4 regions of the Brucella intermedia LMG 3301 genome follow, and region 3 is predicted to be linked to each of the others. Evidence: predicted binding sites of a transcription regulator. Region 3 holds the regulator's gene; each other region holds the start of a gene.

Region 1 (4,274 bases), 650 kb from region 3:
TCACGCGCTTCCAGAGCAGCTTGCAGATCATCCGCCGTCCAGCGGCCGACGCCCACTTCCATCAGGCTGCCGGCAAAGGAGCGCACCTGATTGTGCAGGAAGGACCGCGCTGAAACGCGCATCTCTATCATGTCGCCATTGCGCGTCACATCGAGGCGATCAAGCGTCTTGACCGGGCTCTTGGCCTGGCATTGCGTGGCGCGGAACGTCGTGAAATCGTGCTCGCCCAGAAGCCGCTTCGCCGCTTCATGCATTGCATCGGCATCGAGCCGCTTCTGCACCCACCATGCACGCTGGTAGTCGATCGCCAGAGGCGCACGACGATTATGGATGCGGTAGAGATAATGCCTGCTGCGCGCCGAAAAACGCGCGTCGAACGTGTCCGTTGTCTTCTCGACGTTCAATATGCTGACGCGCTCATCGGCCATGACCAGATGCGCATTCACCGCGTCACGCACCTTGCCCGCGTCCCAATCCTTGGTGAGATCGACATGGGCAACCTGCGCCCGTCGCATGAACGCCCGCATCGGTGCGGCCCGCAGCGCTTAACGTGAGGTCTTCGCCGCAGAACTTCTTGAACGCCAGTTCGATTGCATTCTGCACCGCATGGCCGTTTTCCTGCCGCTGCCAGCCGACATAGGGCGTGCCGTCATATTCGACAGTGAGCTTGTAGCGCGGCACCGCCTACAGAACCTTCGTGACCTGTGCGCCACGCAGAAACTCCTGCGCAGGCAATGGCTTGCCGCCGGAACGCTGCAGCGTGACGAGCCGAACGGCACCCTCGCCGCAGGCGACCGTCAGGCGATCATCCAGCACCGCGCCCGGTTCGCCCCTGCCCTCGCCCAAGGTGGAGCGCTGCAATTTCACGCGCTCGACAGCGCCATTGATTTCCATTTCACACCAAGCACCCGGAAAGGGCGACAGGCCGCGAATGGTGTTGTGGGCGTCCTTCGCAGGCTTCGACCAGTCGATGCGCGCCTCGGCCTTGTCGATCTTGGCGGCATAGGTCACGCCTTCCTCCGCCTGCGGCTGCAAGGCAAGGCTTTCACGCTCAAGCGCACCCAGCGCACGGATCATCAGGTCGGCACCGATCATGCTCAGACGATCATGCAACTCGCCTGCCGTCATGTCAGGCGTGATGGCAACCTTTTCAGCCATTGCAACGGGACCGGTATCGAGTCCCGCATCCATCTTCATGATCATCATGCCGGTTTCCGCATCGCCTGCCATGATAGCGCGCTGGATGGGAGCAGCACCGCGCCAGCGCGGCAAAAGCGATGCATGGCCGTTATAGCAACCGAGGCGCGGCGCATCCAGAATGGCTTGCGGCAGCAGCAGGCCATAGGCCACGACAATCGCGACATCAGCCTCAAGGCTTGCAAAAACGTCCTGCTCTTCCGCGCTTCTGAGGCTCTTCGGCGTGAACACCGGAATGCCGAACTGCTCGGCTTTTTCATGCACCGGCGACTTGGTCAGCTCCAGCCCGCGACGGCCCGCCGGGCGCGGCGGCTGCGTATAGACCGCAACAACCTCATAACCGTGACCGATGATGGCGGTGAGGATCGGCACGGAAAATTCCGGCGTCCCCATGAAAACGACACGCATTAAAGAACCTTCTTAGGCGCGCTCTGGCTGGCGAGCTTCTTGAATTTCTTGATGACCATATCGCGCTTCAGCTTGGAAATATGATCGATGAAGAGCACGCCGTTCAGATGGTCGATTTCATGCTGCAGGCAGGTGGCCATCAGCCCGTCGGCTTCCATTGCATGCGGCTTGCCGTCAGCATCGAAATAATTGACCTTGATGGCGGCTGGCCGTTCAACTTCCGCATAATAATCCGGGATCGAAAGGCAGCCTTCCTCATAGGTGCTGGCTTCATCCGTCACGCCGACGATTTCGGGATTGATGAAGACATGCGGCGCTTTCGGTTCACCTTCCTTGGCGAGGTCGATGACGAGCATGCGGATCGGCTCGCCCACCTGAATGGCGGCAAGGCCAATGCCCGGCGCATCATACATGGTGTCGAACATGTCGCCGGCAAATTTGCGCAGCTGGTCGTCAAAGCGCTCCACAGGCTTGGAAACCTGGCGCAGGACGGGATCGGGAAGGATGAGAAGCGGTTTTACAGACATGGGCTTTCACGTAATGGCTCGCGTGAGAATCGTCAATTACACTTTGCAAAATGTTCTCGTTTTGATCTCATCAAGGCGACACGAATCAGTTAAGCTCACTTCATGGAAAACCAGAATCTCTTGAATGAGCCGCTTCTGCAGCTCGGCGCCACATCCTTCACGCTCGGCAATATCCTGCTGGCGGGTATCGTCGTGCTGGTGCTGTGTCTTGCCATTTTTCTGATCGCGGCAGCGCGCTCCGCCCGGCTTCGCGCAGTTGCGGAAGCGCAGGCCGAGGACCGTGCCCGCGATGCGGAATATCGCATGGCGGAAATCCTCAAGGCGCAGGCCGAGATGCAGGGCCGGATGCAGACCATGGCGGAAGTGTTCGGCTCAAGGCAGGCCGAGCTTAACCAGTCGATCCGCGAGCGGCTCGACGGCATGACGCATCGCATCGGCCAGACCATGACCGAGCAGACCCGCTCGACGCATGAAAACCTCGCCAAATTGCAGGAGCGTCTCGCGGTCATCGACACGGCGCAGAACAATATCCAGTCGCTCGCCGGACAGGTGGTGCAGTTGCAGGCGATCCTCGCCAACAAGCAGACACGCGGCGCTTTCGGCCAGTCGCGCATGGAGGCGATCATCGCCGATGGCCTGCCGCAAGGCGCCTACGAATTTCAGGCAACGCTTTCCAACAGCACCCGTCCCGATTGCCTTGTGCGCATGCCGAACAATGCGCCCTCGCTGGTGATCGACGCGAAATTTCCGCTCGAAGCCTGGAATTCGATGCGTGAGACGGAACAGCCGGAGGCGCGCAAGGCAGCAGTCGCCCAGTTCCGCCGCGACATGGAAATTCATATCAAGGACGTGTCCGACAAATATCTGATCCCCGGCGAAACGCAGGACACGGCTTTCCTGTTCGTGCCCTCGGAATCGATCTTTGCGGATATTCACGAACATTTCGAGGCGCTGATCCAGCGTGCGCACCGGGCACGGGTCGTCATCGTCTCGCCGTCGCTGCTGATGCTGTCGATTCAGGTCATTCAGGCCATCCTGAAGGATGCCCGCATGCGCGAGCAGGCGCATGTCATTCAGGGCGAGGTGATCCGCCTGATGGAAGATGTCGGCCGTCTGGATGAGCGCGTGCGCAAGCTGCAAACCCATTTCGTGCAGGCCAACAAGGATATTGACGATATTCTTGTGTCGTCAGCCAAGGTCACGAAACGCGGCGCGAAGATCGAGGCGCTGGAATTCGGCGAAAAGCCTGCCGAGGAAACACCTCGCTCGCAGGCAAGATCGGCGGACGGTTCGACCAGCCAGCTACGCCTGCGCGTGGTGGACGAGGATTGACCCTGTTTTTCCCTCGTCCTTCGATCCTTCGATCCTTCGAGACGGTGCTGCGCACCTCCTCAGGATGAGGGAAGCGCGTATCCGCTCTCGTTCAAAAAGTCGGTACCCTTCTTGATCAGCTGCATCGATATCTAACTTCGATGGCCTCCCATCATCAAGCTCGCTGCCGCCCCTCATCCTGAGGTGCGGAGCGAAGCGTAGCCTCGAAGGATCAGGGGTAAGAAGCCCCTCACGAATTCGCTGGCCGGTCCGAATGACCGAGATCGCGCTCCGGCCAGACCAGATCACGCACGCGCTGCTTCAACACTTTGGCTTCAGGAAATCCGCCATCGCGCTTGCGCTCCCAGATGAGTTCTTCGCTGCCGTCTGGCATATGAACGCGGATTTCAAAAACCCCGCCTGTGCCCGGATGAAGCGCCACTTCCGCCAAATCCTGCCCGAAAGTCTGCAACAGTTCCTGCGCCATCCACGCAGCGCGTAACAGCCAGTTGCATTGCGTGCAGTAGGTGATGGAAATGCGGGGATTTGCGGACACGGTTCTCACCTCGCAGGACATGAGCAATCTTAAGGTCGATTGCCGCACCTTGTTAAGCAGGCAAACTTGCATCAACATCTATCTTCCAACGACCAGCGGGGGCAAGTCATGGAAGCAACAGTCTACATTCTGCGTTGCGCGGATGGGTCTTATTATACCGGGCTTACCAAGCAGAACATCGAAGCCCGGTTATGGGAACACAACGAAGGTATCTACGATAGCTATACGAAGAAGCGCCGACCGGTCGAGCTTGTCTTCACCGAGACCTATGACCG
Region 2 (4,274 bases), on a different contig from region 3:
CTGTTGCCTTTGAAAAGGGATATAATGGCGAAGACAGCGACTATGTTCTCAATATCTCGCCATGGACAGGAGCTGGTTTTGGCCCTGCGTGCACCGCGACTTTTCAGTTTGAAAACGGTCGGCTTTCCCACGTCACTGTGAAGTGAGCCGTCTAGCAATGGAGGTGACTGTCAGATGTCACTAAGCCGTAGCGAATTTGAAAAGAGCTGGATATCGGTGCCGGAAAAAGCGAATTTTCCGGCACCGATCCGAATCCGACGCTATGTAACCGTCAACGCTCGTATCGGGGTGCCGACGCATTGTGGTCGCGAGGTCCTTCTAGTGCCAGCAATCAATGGAATCGTTATCGAAAGGCTTGATATCTACGAGCCAAACTGCGCCGGGCTATAAAGCTCTCTCCGGCGTAACGCCACGAACAATCGGGGAGATGTTTGAGACGGGCGGCTCACAGAGCATGCCTGTGAGTTTATCGGGCTGGCGTTCCGCTACCTTGCTTGTTTATCATAACAAACGGAATCAGATGTGTTGGGTGGATTTGCCAGACCTTTTTGTAAACCCTTGTAATTCAAGGGAATCAATTTGCAGAATGGCGCAATAAGGCTATCTGCTCCGATATCAATAGCAATCTAGACAAATTATTGATTTTATTTGAGAAAATTTGGAGGCCTCGCCCGGAATCGAACCGGGGTGCAAGGATTTGCAGTCCTCTGCGTAACCACTCCGCCACGAGGCCTTCCGTAAAGCCGTTGCCAAATCACTTGGCATTGCCTTGGTCCGTTCCAATATTGATACAGACCGGTCTCGTCAAGCCGTTAGAGGCAAATGTAGAAAATTTCTCCATGGGTTTCCACGACGAGAAAACTCAAGGCTGTTCATCTCTGTCTGGTGGCATTTGCGGGCGGGCCAGATTACCCTTGGAGAAAGTATAGCCTGTTTCGACAACACTCACCCCGAACTTGTTCCTCAACCGGTCGATGGCATTCTCGGCGACGGCGCGTTTGGTGGCCTGTGTGTCCACAAGATCGGGCGGATCGGCCCGGTCGCTTGAAGAAAGTTCGCTAACGCCAATTCCAAGCAGACGAAATTTCGTTCCATCCAGCTCTTTTTCAAGAAGCTGCAATCCATGGCGAAAGATTCTATCTGCAAGTTGGGTGGGGTCGGAAAGCTGGCGATTGCGGGTACGCAATTTGAAATCGCGGGTTTTCAGCTTCAGGACGACGGTGCGTCCGGCTATGTCACCAGCTTTTAGTCGCCGGGATACTTTTTCGGCAAGTGCGCGAAGCACCGGAACGAGATCATTTGCGTCCGACAGGTCGTTGTTGAAGGTCGTCTCGGCCGAGACGCTTTTCATGTCGTGATCAGGCTCGACCTTGCGGCTATCCTGTCCTCGCGACAGTCGGTACAGACGCTGGCCCCTGGTGCCATAGGCTTTCATGAGCGTTCCTTCCTCCATCGTCTGGAGTTGGCCAATGGATCGGATTCCGTCACTTTCCAGTTTGGCTGCAAAGGCCTTGCCGACGCCCCAGATCGTGCTGACCGATCGGTCCCGCAGAAAGGTTAATGCCTCCGCTTCGCCGATAACAGAAAAACCGCGGGGCTTTTCGATGTCTGATGCAACCTTGGCCAGAAATTTGCAGTAGGAAAGTCCTATTGAGGCGGAGATGCCTATTTCGTCCTCAACCCTTTTGGCAAAGCGCGCCAGAACGATTGCGGGCGGCGCTTTGTGCAGTCGCTCGGTGCCGCTCAAATCCAGGAATGCCTCATCGATAGAGAGTGGCTCGACGAGGGGCGTCAGGTCACGCATCATCTGCCGTACGTCGCGACCGACGCGCACGTATTTTTCCATATTGGGTTTGATGACAACTGCGTCCGGACAGGCTTCCAACGCCTTGAACATGGGCATGGCGGACCGCACACCATGAATACGGGCGAGATAGCAGGCAGTCGATACGACGCCGCGCTTCCCCCCGCCGATGATGAGGGGTTTGTCCCGTAACTCCGGATTGTCGCGCTTTTCGACCGAGGCGTAAAATGCATCGCAATCAATATGGGCGAGGGAGAGCCTGTAAAGCTCGCGATGGCGAAGAAGACGCGGACTGCCGCATGCATGGCAACGCCTGCCTGTATCCGTCTTTTGCGGCGCAAGGCAATCGCGGCATACACCTTTTTCCGGACTGTTAGGGGCAGTGGTGTCAGCCATGAGGACGAACCGTCTGATGAACATAAAAGGAACATCCTTTTATAGCATCGAAAGGCTGAAGCGCCACCGGCATATAGGTCCTGCAGGTTCTTACACTTGACATTGCCGGGAATATCACCAAGTTTAGTGCCATGAACAACCGTTTTGCATCCATACTCCATCGGGTTCATCCGATCACGGGATAGCTACCCTCGAGTTCTGCCTAGCGCAGGGGAACTCCGGGGGACGGTACGCCGCTTGTCCAAAGCGGATTTCGAATAAGCGCTTTCTCCAAAATCAATCTGAACAGCTTCGTGCATAACAGCACGGAGATTTATTACCTTTCAACAGCAGTGAGCACTCGCCATGAGCGGAAAGAATCGCAAGAAGCCCAATATCGTCGTCAGCGAAATCGACTATGAACGCCTGATGGGGTTGGCCACCAATGTTTCGGAACGTCTCGAGGAGATTGCCGAGGAACTGATGGCCGAGCTCGACCGTGCAAAAGTCGTGCCTGCAAAGCGCTTGCCGCAGGATGTGATCCACATGGGCTCTACTGTCGAGTTTCGCTCCAATGACGGACAGCAGCGCCGGGTGGCGCTCGTATATCCTGGCGAAGCGGACATTGCGCAGGGAAAGATTTCCATACTCACGCCAATCGGCACCGCGTTGATTGGCCTTGCACCGGGCCAGTCAATCTCCTGGACGGCGCGCGATGGCAAGCAGCACGAATTGAACGTGTTGTCGGTTTCGAATGAAGTCGAGGTTGCTACAGCAACTCCTGCTGCTGAATGATCAATAAGAAAGCCCGGCTTTGCCGGGCTTTGTCATGCGGTGGTTGAGCACACTCCTAGAGGTGCTGGTTCAGACCGCCAGGCAGGTGCGTGAGGGCTTTGTCTATTGTTGCCGGATCTCGTCCTGCTTCCTCGCAGTAGCGCAACAGTGTCGGTTCATGAGACAGGAAAAATTGCAGTACTCCCGCGAGAAAGCCGGGCTCAAGCGCGGCCTGCCGGATGGACGTCGCTTCGATGCCGGTCAGGGCGAGAAAGCGAGGCAGCAGGTCCTTGTCTTGCGCCAGCCACGCTAAAGCTTCAATAGCGATCGCTTCCGCATCCGCCTGACTCATCAGCGTTTTCATGTGGTTTCTCCGCTTTTTTCGTTGTCTGGCCGAATGTGTAGCTGCCGCTCCGTCGAGGAACAATGGAATTATTTGCCTTTCATCAATGAAATGAGGTTAAACTGATCGTGGTCTGAAAGTGGAGAACTTTCTAGTGGTCTATTTCGGTCCATTGTCAGATAAGAAGATCGAGAAAATGCCGGTTTGCTGCAGGGAATAAGACCAAGGAATATTCGATGCCGAAAAGCGTAATGATTGTCGAAGACAACGAACTCAATATGAAGTTGTTTCGCGATCTAATCGAAGCCAGCGGATACGAGACCATCCGTACGAGAAACGGGCTTGAGGCGCTGGACCTTGCGCGAGAGCATCGACCCGACCTGATTCTGATGGACATACAGCTTCCGGAGGTATCGGGGCTGGAAGTCACGAAATGGCTGAAGGACGATGATGAGTTGCGGCATATTCCGGTGATCGCCGTAACGGCATTTGCCATGAAAGGCGACGAGGAGCGTATACGGCAGGGCGGCTGCGAAGCCTATATATCCAAGCCGATTTCGGTGCCCCGCTTTATAGAAACAATCAAATCCTATATGGGCGACGCTTAGCGGAAATCAGGGCGGGGGCATCATGACTGCAAGAATTCTCGTCGTTGACGATGTGGATTCCAATGTAAAGCTCCTCGAAGCCAGGCTGCTCTCCGAATATTACGAGGTCGTTACGGCCCACAGCGGGCCGGAGGCCATAGAGATTTGTCTGGGCGGACAGATTGATGTCGTCCTGCTCGACATATTAATGCCGGACATGGACGGTTTTGAAGTCTGCCGTCGTTTGAAGGACGATCCCCGCACATCCAACATCCCTGTTGTCATCGTAACGTCGCTTGATGGTGCGGAGGACAAGATCCGCGGTCTCGAAGCTGGTGCCGACGACTTTCTGTTCAAGCCCGTCAGCGATCTTCAGCTTATGTCGCGCGTA
Region 3 (4,274 bases):
CTGGAAACTATGATTTCTCTTTTCACGCATATTTCAATGGCATTGGCGCCAACGGGTTCTTTCTCGGGACGCCCAAAGTAGCGATTGTTCCCCCGCCGGATGAACTGACAGCGGAAATATCCCAGTGGATTGCTATGCTACGGGTCCGGGTTTCCGAACGGATTGAGGAAGTGATTGGAGGGGAGGATGGCAGTGTCGCTTCGGCGCTCGTGGCAGGCACCCGCGCCGGGATCAGCGAGCAAACCAACGACGATCTGCGCAAGGCAGGGCTTGCACATATTCTTTCAATCTCGGGTTTGCATATGGCGCTCGCCGCTGGCGTCGTCATGTTGACGCTACGGTCTGCCTTCGCGCTGTTTCCCGCTTTCAGCGTCCGGCGCCCGGTTAAGAAATACGCGGCTTTTCTCTCCCTGCTAAGCTGTACCTTCTATCTTGCCATGTCCGGTGCGGACGTTGCTGCGCAACGAAGCTATGTGATGATTGCGATTATGCTTGGAGCATTGCTGGTCGATCGCGCTGCCATCAGCATGCGCAATCTGGCCATAGCGGCGCTCGCGATGATTGCTCTTTCGCCGCATGAGATTTTGGGGCCGAGTTTCCAGATGTCGTTCTCTGCAACCGCTGCGTTGATCGCCGGTTATGCCTGGTGGAGCGAACGCAATGCGAACAGGCGTGTCGGCGCAGAGAAGCTTAGGAGGTCCAGAGACGGCTTTGTTGGGCGGATATTAAAGCTAGTCGCGGCAGCGGCAGGCACCTCGCTCATTGCCGGGTTGGCGAGCGGCATTTTCGCCGCCTATCATTTCAACAACACAGCGCCATTGGGATTGGTGGGAAATGTGCTTGCTGAACCCGCAATAGCCTTGCTTGTGATGCCGTTTGCTGTTTTCGGCCTGGTGCTGATGCCTTTGCAGCTTGACTGGGTGCCTTTGCAAATAATGGGCTGGGGCATTTTCGCGGTAAGGCACATTGCTGCCTTCGTCGCGACCTGGTCGCCGGATGGTAATCCAGGAACCATGCCCGCGCTTACTCTTGTTTTCTGGACCATTGCGCTGGTTCTGGCGGTTGTGCTTTCCACCAGACTGAAGGTACTGGCGCTCCCATTTGTCGTCCTCGGCCTGATGGTTTTTTTAAGGGAACCATTTCCCGATATCGTCGTATCCGAAGATGCCAAGCTGGTAGGCGTCCGATTGGAGGACGGAAGGCTTGCGGTTAATCGAAATCGACCTTCCCAGTTCACAATCGACAATTGGAAAACTGCCTATCTCGTCAAGGAAATGATCCCCCCGCTTTCGGTTAAAAAAGAAAAGCTGGCCGCGTCCGATGGTTTTGAGTGTGTTGAGGGAGTGTGCACAATTACCCTGCGTGATGGTCGCACGCTTGCCTATACTGGAGAACCGGCAATGCGGGAGATTGCCTGCAATATCGGGGATGTGGTCATCCTGGCTGTTCCGGGCAAGGATGCTACATGTGGTCGCTCAACGATTACCAGCATCAGTAAACGCGATCTGGCGCTGAAAGGAGCCGTAGAAATCAGACTCGGACAACAACGCGATGAAAGCCGCTCTCCCAAAGCGGCAACGGGAAAATCGCATGAAACTGCGAGGCTTGACGAGAAGCAGCCGAGGCCTGATTTGCGTCCGGACGACCGAATTACATACGCTGTTGATGTTCCAAGTCGTCCCTGGCATTTGCATCGCATTCATTCGCGCGCGGCACGCGGCTTGCCCGAACGAGAATATAAGCCCAAATCCGGTTCCACTCGAACCGTAGCAGACTGTTCATCGGATGCGGACAACCCCACAACGCATTGCAATTGATTTCGAGCGGTCTCTCGCTCTATTCAATCCAAACCGCTCGATCTAGTTTTGTCACGCGCATCACCCGAAACCGGTTCCCGCTTTCGGAAGACGTGCTCTAGTAACGGCGGATAAGACCGACGAGCTTCCCCTGTACGCGAACACGGTCAGGGCCGAATATCCTCGTTTCATAAGCGGGATTAGCCGCTTCCAGAGCGATGGAGGCACCCTTACGGCGAAAGCGCTTCAAGGTCGCTTCTTCATCATCGACCAGAGCTACCACGATCTCACCGGGATTTGCGGAATCTCCGCGTTTGATGATCACCGTGTCTCCGTCGAAAATTCCGGCATCGATCATTGAATCCCCTTTGACCTCAAGCGCGTAATGCTCGCCCGCGCCGATCATTTCTGGCGGGAGGCTGAGGGAGTGGGTCTGGTTCTGAATGGCGGAGATCGGCACACCCGCAGCTATTCGTCCCATGACCGGTACGGATACCGTTGCCGACGTGTCGTCATTGGTAGCTACAGGGGCAGGGCGAGCCGGTGGAGGGGGGGGCGGCGCTTTGCCAAGACTGCCTTCGATCACGCTGGGAGCGAACTTCTTTTGGGCATTGAGCCCAGGAGCGATTGAATCCGGCAACCGCAACACCTCAAGTGCACGCGCCCTGTTGGGCAGGCGGCGGATAAAGCCACGCTCCTCCAGAGCAGTGATCAGACGATGGATACCCGATTTTGAAGCCAGATCGAGCGCTTCCTTCATCTCGTCGAAAGAGGGAGGAATGCCCGTTTCCTTCAGACGTTCGTGAATGAACAGCAGAAGCTCGTGCTGCTTACGGGTCAACATGCGCGACACCCTCCCGGCCAAGAATCGAGAAAAACAAAACCAGAACGAACACTATATGTTCCAGTCTTGTTCTGCAATGGTTTTAAAATCGTTAATGCTCAAAACAAGGAAAGATGGGATGTTCCGGCGCTGCATTCCTGCCACCGGAGTGGGTGGGACGACATTCTGAATAATATATATCCCACCGGGGCTTAGGGCGAATTCCTCATGTTCCGAGGAGGCATCGCCGCTATAGCATCAGAACTCGGCAATCATCGCCACTAGCGGCAGCGGGAGCGTTCTCATCCCTGATGATAAGCGCTTTTGAGCGGACGAGGGCGGACAACATGGACGAATCCTGCAACGGAAAAGGCGACGCGACCAGCGTTCCATCCGGTCGTGATTCGATGGTAGCCCGGATATAATCGCGGCGAGGATCGTTAGCTGGCAGGGCAACACCCAGCTTCGCCGGACGGATATCGGCGTCAAGGCTGGTGCCGGCGAGCTTCGCGACAAGCGGCCGGAGAAAAACAAGGCTGCACACCAGGCTGGAAACAGGATTGCCGGGCAAGCCGATAATATGGACAATCTTGCCATTCACATCGATCCGTCCATGCATCAGCGGTTTGCCGGGCCGCATGGCGATCTTCCAGAAATCGAGGTCGACGCCCAGTTTCTGCAGCGCGCCATGGACAAAGTCCCTGGCACCGACCGAAGCTCCGCCGATTGTGACCAGAACGTCGACACCGCTTTGCAGGCTATCTTTTATTGCCTGCTCTATTTTAGCGGGATCATCGGGAATGATCCCCTTATCTTGAGAAGTCCCGCCGGCTCGCCTTACGATCTCGGCAATTCCAACACTGTTCGATGCAACGATCTGGTCTTTTCCGGGTATCTCGCCCGGAGCAACAAGCTCGTCGCCGGTGGCGATAATGGCTACCGTGGGCTTTTTGAATACGTCGATTTTCGCATTGCCGCTGGCCGCTGCCAGCGACAGCGCAGCGGCATCCAGTTCACGGCCTGATGGAATGACTATGTCGCCCGGCGAAAAGTCCAGGCCCGCGCGGCGTATATGCCGTCCCGGTTCCATGCCTTTATGGACGATCAGCCGGTTGCCTGAGCGCTCGGTATGCTCCTGAATGACGATTGTGTCGGTACCGTTGGGAAGCGGCGCGCCGGTGAAAATGCGGACTGCCTGCCCGCTTCTTAATTCGCCTTCGAAGCGATTGCCCGCCGCCGACTCGCCGATGATATCGAACTCGGCAGGATAGGAGATGTTGTCCGGCGCGATCAGGGCATAGCCGTCCATCGCCGAACCGTCAAAAGGCGGCTGCAGAAAATGTGCCAGCACGGGTGTTGCAACGACACGCCCACCAGCATCTGACAAAGCGATCTGCTCAGTGCCGCGCGGCTCCGCCGACTTCAGAATGCGGGCCAGTGCTTCATCGACCGGGAGAAGGGACATGGCGTTTCCTCTCGAACTGAATTTCTGCCCCGTCTAAACCATAAAAAACGATTGGCAGAATTGATCCAAAGCAAAGTCAGCAGCATATCTGGAAGAACGGCTTATGCCGTCCAGTCGCCTGATTTGCCACCGCTCTTTTCGATAACGCGGATGCCGCCGATCTCCATATGCTTGTCGACCGCCTTGGCCA
Region 4 (4,274 bases), 850 kb from region 3:
TTCGAGGATGAAATCGTTCCGGTGACCGTGAAAGGCCGCAAAGGCGATGTGGTTGTCTCAGCGGATGAATACATCCGCCCCGGCACGACGATGGAGGCCTTGGCCAAGCTGAAGCCGGCCTTCGACAAGGAAGGAACGGTTACCGCTGGCAACGCATCCGGCATCAACGATGGCGCGGCAGCGGTTGTTCTGATGGACGCGGACGAAGCAGCCAAACGCGGTGTGAAGCCGCTGGCGCGCATCGTTTCATGGGCAACGGCCGGTGTCGATCCGGCGATCATGGGAACAGGTCCAATTCCGGCCACGAAGAAGGCGCTGGAAAAGGCAGGCTGGAGCGTCGGCGATCTCGATCTGGTCGAGGCCAATGAAGCCTTTGCAGCGCAGTCATGCGCCGTCGTGCGCGATCTCGGTCTTGATCCGGATATCGTCAACGTCAATGGCGGGGCAATCGCGATCGGCCATCCGATCGGTGCTTCGGGCGCGCGCGTGCTCACAACGCTGCTCTATGAAATGCAGCGCCGCAACGTCAGGCGCGGTCTGGCGACGCTTTGCATCGGTGGGGGCATGGGCGTTGCCTTGTGCGTCGAGCGCGACTGACTTTCTGCGTCATTGAAACAGGGGCGGGCGGAGAATTAGCTCCGGCCGCCTTTTTGTTTCCGCAATGAGACGTTTGAAATCGGTGCGTCGTATTGATGGATTTGCCGTAAAAGTTAACGGAAAGCCGGTGGAAGTGGCATCGATGCCGGTTCATGTCGGGTTTTCTAGCGCCTGCCGGGAGCATCGACCACCAGATGTTGTGAGAACAAACAAGGAAACTTTGAGGATCAGCGATTCGTCGCCGATTCGTTCCGGCTTTGGCCTGAAGGTTAATGAAAAACGGGCTTTTACGCGTTCCGACGTTAACGAAGTATCAGTAATCATTAAGATTTCCTGAGAAACAGCGTTGCCGTGGATCAGTCGGTTGACAGGTTTTGCCAAAGGTTAACGATCACCGCCGTCTTGCGTCCGGAGAGCAGCAACAAGCGGAACATTTGATTCATCATGTTGTGGGCATTTGTGCTAGGCTTACTATATGTTGCCGTGAACAAATAGCGAAGCTGTCGGAGTCAGCGATTCGTCGCCGATTCGTTCCAGAGTCGTTCCAATTGTTAATCGACAAGTTATTGACCGGCTTTACATCGGTCGTCGACATATCGGCAATTGGCCCATACTTAAACTTAACAGGAGCGCTTTCGGTGCGGGTCGTATAGTGCTATCGCAGAACCAGCATCCAGCCCGTGAAGGGCGCTTGTACCGGGAATCCGATTATTGGCATGAACCAACTCCCTGCCCATGATTTGCCGCTGACCCTGAGTGGCCGCGATGTGACAGCCGTGCTTGGGCCGACCAACACCGGCAAGACGCATCTCGCCATTGAACGCATGCTGTCGCATGGAAGCGGCATGATCGGCCTGCCGCTGCGCCTTCTGGCGCGCGAGGTCTATAACCGCGTCGTGGAACGGGTTGGTGCGGCCAATGTTGCGCTGGTGACGGGCGAGGAAAAGATCGTGCCGCCCGGCGCACGCTATTCCGTCTGCACGGTCGAGGCCATGCCGCGCCGTACCGATGCCGCTTTCGTGGCCATCGATGAAGTGCAACTTGCTGGCGATCTTGAGCGCGGCCATATCTTCACCGACCGCATCCTGCATTTGCGGGGGCGGCAGGAGACGCTGCTGCTCGGTGCCGGAACCATGCGCGGGATTCTGGAAAAGCTTCTGCGCGGCATCAATGTGGTTACGCGTCCGCGCCTGTCGCATCTGGCCTATGCCGGTTCCAAGAAGATTACCCGCCTGCCGAACCGTTCCGCCATCGTCGCCTTTTCCGCCGACGAGGTTTACGCGATTGCCGAACTGATCCGCCGTCAGCGCGGCGGGGCGGCAGTGGTCATGGGCGCGCTCAGCCCGCGCACGCGCAATGCGCAGGTGGAGCTTTACCAGTCCGGCGACGTGGATTTCCTGGTGGCGACCGATGCCATCGGCATGGGGCTCAACCTGGATGTGGATCATGTCGCCTTCGCGCAGAACCGCAAGTTCGATGGCTATCAGTTCCGCGACCTGACCCCGGCCGAAGTGGGTCAGATCGCAGGACGCGCGGGCCGGCATCTGCGTGACGGCACATTCGGTGTGACGGGGCAGGTGCATCCTTTCGACGAGGAACTGGTCGAACGGGTGGAGGCGCATAATTTCGATCCGGTGAAAGTCCTGCAATGGCGCACGGCGCGTTTCGACTTTTCGTCGCTCGATTCCCTGCGATATTCTCTGGAAACACCCGCGCCCGTCGAGGGGCTCGCCAAGGCTTTGCCCGCGGTCGATCAACAAGCGCTTGAAAATTTGTCGAAAGACGAAGAGATTGTGCGGCTTGCGACGACACCGGCGCGGATCGAGCTTTTATGGGACGCCTGCGCGCTGCCCGACTATCGCAAGATCGCGCCGGCGCAGCATGCCGATATCATTGCAACCATCTACCAGGATCTTGTCCGCCGAGGGAGCGTCGATGAAGATTATATGAGCGAACAGGTGCGCCGCGCCGACAGCACAGAGGGGGAAATCGACACCCTGTCGCATCGCGTGGCGCAAATCCGCACCTGGACTTTCGTGTCGCACAGGCCGGGATGGCTTGCCGATCCGACACACTGGCAGGAAAAGACGCGCGAAATTGAGGACAGATTGTCCGACGCGCTGCATGAAAGGTTGACGAAACGCTTTGTAGACCGCAGGACAAGCGTGCTTATGAGGCGCCTGAGAGAGAATGCCATGCTTGAAGCAGAAATCAGCCCTGCCGGAGACGTGATTGTCGAAGGCCACAATGTCGGGCAACTGGAAGGATTCCGTTTTACCGCTGACGTTCAGGCCGAGGGGCCTGACGCCAAGGCGGTGAAGTCGGCTGCACAAAAGGCGCTGGCCGCCGAGTTCGAACGTCGCGCGGAGCGCTTTGCTGCTGCGCCGAACGGCGATTTCGCGCTGGGCTCGGATGGCGTCATGCGCTGGGTTGGCGCAACGGTCGCAACGCTGGTTGCGGGCGATGACCTGCTGAAGCCGCGTGCGGTGATCCTCGCCGACGAACAGCTTACGGGAGCAGCGCGTGACAAGGTTGCCGCGCGCATCGACCGTTTCGTCGCGCATCATATCGAAACCGTTCTGAAGCCGCTTACCGATCTGGCCGCCGCCGATGCCCTGACCGGCATGACACGCGGCCTCGCATTCCAGATCGTCGAGAACCTGGGCATTCTTCCACGCCGCGATGTGGCGGAGGAAGTGCGCGGTCTCGATCAGGATTCGCGCGCGGCGCTTCGCCGTCTCGGTGTGCGTTTCGGCGCCTATCACGTCTTCATGCCCATGCTGCTGAAGCCAGCCCCGGCTGGCCTCATCACGCTGCTGTGGGCGCTTAAGAATGATGGCCGCGAACGCGCCGGTTACGGCGATGTCGTGAATGTGCTGGCCGCTGGCCGCACCTCGGTCGTGGTCGATCCGGCTTTTGACCATCAGTTCTATCGTCTGGCAGGCTATCGCGTGCTGGGCCGTCGTGCCGTGCGCATCGATATTCTGGAACGCCTTGCCGATCTCATTCGCCCGGCGCTTGCCTGGCGTCCGGGTTCCGGTGCGCGTCCGGATGGCGCTTATGACGGCGGACGCTTCATCGTCACGCCTGCCATGATGTCCATTCTGGGTGCGACAACCGAGGACATGGAAGAAATTCTGCGCAGCCTTGGTTATCGCCACGAGGCGATGGAAGCTGCTGCCGTGACGGCGAAGCTTGCCGAGCTTGACGCTTTTGCAGCTGAAGCCGCCGCCAAGGAAGCTGGCGTTTCTCCGGTCGCGGAAGCCGAAAAGCCTGCTGTCCCGGCGGCTGAACCCGTGCCAGCACCGGTCGTGGTTGCCGAGGAAGAGGTCGAAGCGAAGGCGGACGAAGCGGCTCCTGCGGCGGAAGAATCGGCCCCCGCCGCTGAAACGGCAGAAGCTGCGGCTGAAGAGCCAAAGCCTGTCCTTCTCTGGCGTCAGGGTCGCTTCGAGGGTCGTAACCGTAACCAGGACCAGAACCGTCAGCGCCAAAATCGCGGCAACCAGAATCGCGGTCATCAGAACCGCGACCAGGGTGGCGAGGCACGCAAGTCCGACGGCGCAGAGCAGCAGGCTCGCAACGATCGCGGCGGCAAGCGCTTCGATAAGCCAAAGCGTCATGACGGCGAGGGCAAGCGCGAAGGTTCCAACAAGGGTGACTTCCGCGGCGGCAATCAG

What was found. The regulator LexA, encoded in region 3, represses DNA repair genes until DNA is damaged. The targets are predictions, from matches to a motif close to TGTTCNNNNTGTGTTCNG.
Positions count from the first base shown of each region.
Region 1: OINT_RS09485 (DNA recombination protein RmuC) is a predicted target of LexA. The motif match lies at 2,184-2,201, and genes of this name have one in related genera.
Region 2: OINT_RS16125 (DNA polymerase IV) is a predicted target of LexA. The motif match lies at 2,217-2,234, and genes of this name have one in related genera.
Region 4: OINT_RS10505 (helicase-related protein) is a predicted target of LexA. The motif match lies at 1,127-1,144, and genes of this name have one in related genera.

Region 1 is NZ_ACQA01000001.1:1,977,889-1,982,162, forward strand. It holds partial or broken gene truA (tRNA pseudouridine(38-40) synthase TruA) at 1-681, opposite strand, end outside; gene fmt (methionyl-tRNA formyltransferase) at 685-1,605, opposite strand; gene def (peptide deformylase) at 1,605-2,132, opposite strand; gene OINT_RS09485 (DNA recombination protein RmuC) at 2,235-3,464, shown strand; gene OINT_RS09490 (Rdx family protein) at 3,694-3,999, opposite strand; gene OINT_RS09495 (GIY-YIG nuclease family protein) at 4,108-4,274, shown strand, end outside.
Region 2 is NZ_ACQA01000002.1:794,542-798,815, reverse strand. It holds gene OINT_RS16135 (hypothetical protein) at 1-146, shown strand, start outside; tRNA gene OINT_RS16130 (tRNA-Cys) at 660-733, opposite strand; gene OINT_RS16125 (DNA polymerase IV) at 863-2,200, opposite strand; gene rnk (nucleoside diphosphate kinase regulator) at 2,546-2,974, shown strand; gene OINT_RS16115 (DUF3572 domain-containing protein) at 3,030-3,317, opposite strand; gene OINT_RS16110 (response regulator) at 3,533-3,904, shown strand; gene OINT_RS16105 (PleD family two-component system response regulator) at 3,927-4,274, shown strand, end outside.
Region 3 is NZ_ACQA01000001.1:1,329,918-1,334,191, reverse strand. It holds gene OINT_RS06315 (ComEC/Rec2 family competence protein) at 1-1,817, shown strand, start outside; gene lexA (transcriptional repressor LexA) at 1,915-2,640, opposite strand; gene OINT_RS06305 (molybdopterin molybdotransferase MoeA) at 2,870-4,084, opposite strand; gene moaC (cyclic pyranopterin monophosphate synthase MoaC) at 4,186-4,274, opposite strand, start outside.
Region 4 is NZ_ACQA01000001.1:2,183,941-2,188,214, reverse strand. It holds gene OINT_RS10510 (acetyl-CoA C-acetyltransferase) at 1-597, shown strand, start outside; gene OINT_RS22970 (hypothetical protein) at 662-934, shown strand; gene OINT_RS10505 (helicase-related protein) at 1,314-4,274, shown strand, end outside.